Methylobacillus flagellatus KT: one gene and its partner. The protein of the gene in region 2 interacts with the protein of the main gene of each other region in a pairwise test. Links are inferred from orthologs where the notes say so. Each region holds a gene or a part of one and is shown on either strand. Other genes may lie near its edges. The genes, in order: dsbD and MFLA_RS02450.

Region 1 (3,325 bases), 460 kb from region 2 along the record:
ATTGTTCAGCTTGGGAATTTGGCTCATGAATCAAGTGCGGGCTGCAATGTTTCTAGCAAAAGCACCTTGGTGACACGACCAAAATAACTCTTGAGGATTTTACCATCGGGACCGATGATCACGGTATGTGGAACCACACTATTCAGGTTACCGAGCGAAGCACTGAGAGTCATACCTTCATCCTCTGCGGACAATAAAGGATAGGGTACGGGCGTGTCTTGGGCAAAAACCTGCATTTTCTCCACGCTATCCAGGGAGATGCCAAGTACGACCAGCTTGCCCGCGTACTCACGTGCCAGCTCCGCGAGCTCTGGCATTTCCTCGCGACAGGGTGCGCACCAGGTCGCCCAGAAATTCACGATCAGTAGCTGTCCCTGCCACTGTGATAACGGCTGCTCCATGCCCTGGAGATCCGATGCATGAGCGGCAAAGAATGGCGTGGTGGAGGCAAATGTCTCGACGGGATGTGCCAAGCGAGGTTTGCTGGCATATTGCTGGATAAGCAGGATGGAGGCTGCCAGCGCCAATGCCAACATGAAAAATCCGCGCTTGCTCAAGCCCTTCTTATTGGATCGTGTCATTGGCCGATTTTACCCTATTCAATGTCTGGAGGAATTGATTGCTGTTTTGATAGCCGATGACCCGGTGATGCGTCATTTCCTGCCCTTTTCCGTCAAAGAAAATGATGCCGGGCGGACCAAACAGGCCGAAATGCTTGAGCAGCGCCTGGTCTTCGGCATCATTGACAGTCACATCTGCCTGCAGGAGGACGAATGCCTGCAAGTGGGCGCGTACATCGGCATCGCGGAAGGTGAAGTGCTCCATTTCCTTGCAAGCGGCGCACCAGTCGGCGTAAAAATCCAGCAACACCGGCTTGCCTGGATGCTGGCTTAGTGCTTGCTCCAGGTCGCTTACCTGCTTGATGCGCTGGAACGGCAGGCTGGTGTCGGGGCCAGCCTGGCCCAGTGCCAGTCTTTCCAACGGCTGCAGGGGAGACTTGGCGCCCGAGGCTGCACCAATGACCAAGGTGGCGCCCGCCAGCAGCATGATGATGGCAATCCCCTTCCAGAAACGTTGCCAGGCCGTGGCAGCCTCGTGGAGACGGTCGAGCGCACGCATGAAAATGGCCGGCACGATGAGCAGCGCAGCCCAGAGCAAGAGCTGGAGGCTGGTGGGCAGCAGTGGGGATACAATCCAGAGGGCGACAGCCAGCATGAAGACGCCAAACGCCTGGCGTATCGCGATCATCCACGGCCCGGCCTTGGGCAAGACGGCTCCCGCCGATGCCCCCACCAATAGGAGTGGCATACCCATGCCCATGGATAAGGCAAACAAGGCAGTGGCGCCTAGGGCAACATCCTGCGTCTGCCCGACGTAAAGCAGGGCGCCCGCCAGCGGAGCCGCGACGCAGGGACTCACAATCAGTGCGGAAAGCACGCCCATGGCAAATACACCGATCAGGTGGCCCCCCGGCAGACGGTTGCTGGCATTCACCAAGCGGTGCTCGAGCATGGCCGGCAATTTCAGCTCGTACAGGCCGAACATGGAAAGGGCCAACAAGATGAACACCAGTGCACTTGCGCCCAGTACCCAGGCATTCTGCAAGGTCGCGCTCAGCAGCTGCCCGGAAAGCCCGGCAGCTACGCCTGCGGCGGTATAGCTCAATGCCATGCCCAATGTATATGCCAGGGAAAGCCAGAAAGCATATAAGCGATGTTTGCGTTGGCTGCCGACGATGATGCCGGAAAGGATAGGGATCATGGGAAGCACGCATGGGGTGAGCGATAGCAATAGGCCGAACCCGAAAAAACCCGCGACAATCAGCCAGAATTGACCACTTGCGAGCAGGCTGGCAGCACGATCATGCTCAGCCTGTGGTGCTGGAATGGAACCTGGGCCGGCATGCGTGGTCGCAAGCAGGGAGTCCAGCGCAATGGTCTGATGCACAGGCGGGTAGCACAGGCCTTTTTCACTGCAGCCTTGATAGGTGGCCTTGAGGATGAGGTTACTGCTCAAGGTGGCGGCAGGCGTCATGCGCATATCTGCGGTAAAGTCGCGGTGGAACACTTCGGTGCGACCAAAGGTGGGATCCTGTTTCCATTCGCCTTGCGGCAGGTTGAGATCACTGACACTATGCCCGGCAGGCTCCAGCTCGAACTTGATTCTGTCCTTGTATAGGTAATGCCCGGGCGCTATCTTGAATGCTGCCTGTAGTCGGCTGGCGTCAATGAATTCGACCTGGAGCTTGAAAGCTTGCTCTGGTGGCAGAATATGATCGGTATCGGTTCCCAGGAATGCATTGCGTCCCTGATTCAGCCAGTCGCTTAACTGACTGCCGGGTGCGGCCTGCACGATGCTGGTTGTGAGCGGCATCGTGAAGAGCAGCAGGATGGATGTCAGCATGCAAGCCAGCTGGCGCGGTAATGCAGATTTCAATCCCGGGTTTCCTCGTGTAGCCATGTAAGATAGGCAGGCAAACCGCCCGTGACTGGGACATGGATGATCTCGGGAAGTTCGTATGGATGCAGCTCACGAATGACTTGCTCTAGCTGGGGGTAGCGCAGGCTGGTGGTTTTGATGAGCAAGGGTATTTCCGTTGCGGTTTCCATCTTGCCCTGCCACTGATAAACCGACTGGCACGGGGCGAGCAGGTTGACGCAGGCAGCCAGTTTCCGGCTGATGAGCTCACGCGCAATGTTTGCGGCACTATGCTGGTCTGGCAGGTTGGTCAGTACCAGGATGGCGTCGCTGTTTTCTATGATTGGAGATTGATTTTTCATGCGTTTTCTTTTCCTCTTGCTGATTTTACTCGCATTCCCGATTGCTGAGGTATGGGTGTTGGTGGAGTTGGCAGCAAGGTATGGCTGGCTGGTGCTGGCCTATTTGATATTAGTGGGCATGCTGGGATGGCGACTCATCCAGGACGAAAAGCTCATGATGATGGGGCGTATGGTGCAAACCTTGCAGGCTGGCGGCACTCCGCTGCGTGCCATTTTCGGCAGCGCGAAGAATATGCTGGCAGGCATGCTGCTCATCATGCCGGGGGTAATCAGTGACGCCATTGCCGTCGTCCTGCTCCTGCTGCCTGGCGGGAGCAAGCTTCACGAAGCCGCCAATGATGATATCGTTTCACGTGAAACCAGTAGCCAGAGTCAACGTCAGGAGACACACAGGCCCCCGGGCCGGGGTGATGTGATCGAAGGGGAGTACCGGCGCGAGGATTAGCGCTATGCTAGACTTGCGGATTTTTCCGGCCTGTTGGGGCTGTGCATAAGTCGGGGATATCTCCATGTCTTTTCAAGTCATTATCAAGCCTAGTGATCGC
Region 2 (3,023 bases):
GCTTGGAAGCGCCAATATTAAGGAAGGGCCAGGTCGTCAGGGCATGCCTCCAGCCGGGCCTGTGGCAGGAAGCTACCAGCATGGTTAGCCACAATGGTAAGCAGGAAATCAGGAGCTGCCTGATTAACTCGGCCTAGGACCGCTGGATGGGTTTATTGGCTGTGACGGCAGGCACTGTCAGCCGGGCCTTGATATAGGCTTGTTCGGATTCAGACAGCATGGTGAGGGGCTTGTATTCGCAACTGACCTTGTTGAGCAGTTGGCTTGCCAAGGTAATCTCCTCGGCCTGGCTGGAAATGTTGCCGGCCACGATGTTGGTCAGGAAGACACCGCGTTCAGGTGCGCTCAGCATCAGTGCCTGCGGGAAATGGCAATTGCCTTGGCGCATGCGCTCTATGGCGCTGTACAGTTCCGCTACATGGTGGGGGCTGGCAACAACTGCTTCCTGTGCCACCGTGTTCCATAATTGGTGGCTGGAAGGGGATTTGTGCATCGGCGGCGTTTCCCGCAACATATACCATGACATGAACAAGGTGATCCCCAGCAGGCTGATGAAGCTGGCACTCATGCCGAAGTCCCGCAGTCTGCGCCAGCTGTGGTCACATTGCGCATGGATCAGTGCGTCGCTGGCAGTGCGGGCCTGGCGCAATGCCTGACTGCCAGGGTATCGCAACTCTTCCTTCAGTGCATTTTCCAGCATGATGAGGATTTGCTGGGCCAGTACTTCCGGAAGCTGGGCACCGCACGCCTTGGCCTGCTTGCTGAGATAGCGGGCCAGGCTGTCTTGCTGCCGTAGCAGTTCTTGCTCAATTTCCGGCAATGGCCGGGAGGACATGAGGGTCAGGTCGAAGATCTTCAACAGGCGCAATCGCGGCTTGCTCTTGCTTGCCTTGAGGGATTGCAGTAGCCATGAGTGATTTCGATTGAACATAGGCATATCCAGGCTAGAAAGGTTTGACAACCACTAATATCACCACTGCGACCAGCACGAGCACAGGCAGTTCGTTCAGCCAGCGGTAAAAAACATGTCCGTGGCGGTTGCGGTCGTGCTTGAAGTCGAACAGCAGCTTGCCGCAATACAGGTGGTAAGCAATCAGCAGGGCGACCAATGTGAGCTTTGCGTGCAGCCAGCCGCCTGAAAAACCGTAACCATGCCACAGCCAGAGGCCAAATATGATGGTGAGTAGCGCGCCAGGCGTCATGATGCCGAAAAACAGCTTGCGCTCCATGATTTTGAAGCGCTCGCTGCCGACATGGTCCTCAGTCTGGGCATGATAGACGAACAGGCGCGGCAGATAGAACAAGCCAGCGAACCAGGTCACCATGAACACGATATGCCAAGCCTTGATCCAAAGCATGTCAACCCGCCTTACCTAAGTGTTGGTCAAGCAATTTGCGCAGGGCGCTGAAATCCAGCTCGCCGATCAATTTTTGAATGATGCGGCCTTGCTTGTCGATGATGAAAGAAGTCGGCGTGACACGGACATCGTTGAATTGCATAGCCGCATCACCGCTGCTGTCATGGCTGACGGGAAAGGGGAGGGCGTTATTGTGCGAGTAATTGATGACCTGCTGGATACCATCGTAAGACATGGCCACTGCAATCACTTCGAAACCCTTGTCCTTGTATTCATTGTAGGTCTGGATCAACCCAGGCATTTCCGCGATGCAGCCAGGGCAGTCGGTTGCCCAGAAGTTCACCAGCACCAGCTTGCCTTGCTGGGAAGACAAGGGAATGGTCTTGCCTTCCAGCGTGACGAAGGTGATGTCAGGCGCTTGCGGCTTTTGTGTCAGGGAAAAGCCAAGAAATGCAAGCAAGCCGACAATGGCCAAAGGGATCAGGACTTTGCGTAATTTCTGTGACATGGTGAAGACAGTCATTCCAACATCAACGTATCTAGAATGTCATTGTGGTGCTTTTCACTGGATTTGTCATCCGAAATGCGCCGGAAGATTTTGTATGCTAACAATTATCATTCTCTTGAAAGCCGCGCCAGCACTGCATTTGCGTTTATTTCTGTATCTATCGCCATGATATAATTGTGTCTTTGGCTTCCATTCCCAGCATGACACCCCGCCTACGCGAAATCCCCTACAACTACACTTCCTTTTCCGACCGGGAAATCGTCATCCGCTTCCTGGGTGAGGATATCTGGAACGTACTGAATGAACTGCGATCCGAGCGCAAGACTGGCCGTTCGGCGCGCATGTTGTTCGAGGTGCTGGGAGATCTGTGGGTGGTGTCGCGCAACCCTTATTTACAGGATGACCTGCTCGCCAACAAAAAACGGCGCAAGGCATTAATTGATGCGCTGGCACACCGCATCAAGGCGATCGACGAACGCAGCGCGGGCAATACCAAGGTAATCAAGCTGGTGGCGGCCGCACGCAAGGCGGTGGATGCATTTGCGCAGGAATTCGAGGATATAGAAGCGCTGCGCAAGCGCGCATTGAGCAGGCTGTCGCGCCATACGCGCAAGGATAATATCCGCTTTGATGGCTTGTCGCGCGTTTCCCATGTGACGGATGCGACCGACTGGCGCGTGGAATATCCGTTCGTCGTCATCACGCCGGACACCGAACAGGAAATCGCGGCACTGGTGCGCGTCTGCATCGAGCTCGGCCTGACCATCATCCCGCGTGGCGGTGGCACTGGTTACACTGGTGGCGCCGTGCCGCTCACCAAGCTTTCCGCAGTCATCAATACCGAAAAGCTCGACCAATATTCCGCGGTCAGTTACACCCAGTTGCCGGGTGTGGTGGAAAAGGTGCCGGTGATCCATTGCGGCGCAGGCGTGGTGACGCGTCGCGTGATGGAGGCAGCCAGCGCCGCTGGACTGGAGTTCGCCGTCGACCCGACCTCCGCCGATGCCTCGTGCATAGGCGGCAATATCGCGATGAATGCGGGCGGCAAGAAGGCTGTGCTCTGGGGCACGGCACTCGATAACCTGGTGTCCTGGCGCATGGTGACGCCGGATGCGCAATGGCTGTTCATCGAGCGCCTGGACCACAACCTCGGCAAG

The links.
Region 1: the proteins of MFLA_RS02450 (region 2) and dsbD interact in binary tests that used the Escherichia coli proteins (3 or more experiments, as listed by UniProt). The link is inferred for Methylobacillus flagellatus KT from one-to-one orthologs.

The regions. Positions count from the first base shown.
Region 1 is NC_007947.1:26,999-30,323, forward strand. What follows is about bases 1-3,000. They hold dsbD (protein-disulfide reductase DsbD), read right to left. Parts: upstream 2,437-3,000; coding sequence 565-2,436; downstream 1-564. Other genes in these bases: MFLA_RS00130 (TlpA family protein disulfide reductase), read right to left, coding at 24-581; cutA (divalent-cation tolerance protein CutA), read right to left, coding at 2,433-2,780; MFLA_RS00145 (FxsA family protein), read left to right, coding at 2,779-3,000. Also shown: more of MFLA_RS00145, read left to right, coding at 3,001-3,225; MFLA_RS00150 (CDP-6-deoxy-delta-3,4-glucoseen reductase), read left to right, coding at 3,290-3,325. UniProt on the Escherichia coli protein: Required to facilitate the formation of correct disulfide bonds in some periplasmic proteins and for the assembly of the periplasmic c-type cytochromes.
Region 2 is NC_007947.1:485,695-488,717, forward strand. What follows is about bases 114-2,811. They hold MFLA_RS02450 (peroxiredoxin family protein), read right to left. Parts: upstream 1,867-2,811; coding sequence 1,360-1,866; downstream 114-1,359. Other genes in these bases: MFLA_RS02440 (hypothetical protein), read right to left, coding at 134-931; hemJ (protoporphyrinogen oxidase HemJ), read right to left, coding at 945-1,358; MFLA_RS02455 (DUF3683 domain-containing protein), read left to right, coding at 2,067-2,811. Outside these bases: more of MFLA_RS02455, read left to right, coding at 2,812-3,023. UniProt on the Escherichia coli protein: Involved in disulfide bond formation. Catalyzes a late, reductive step in the assembly of periplasmic c-type cytochromes, probably the reduction of disulfide bonds of the apocytochrome c to allow covalent linkage with the heme.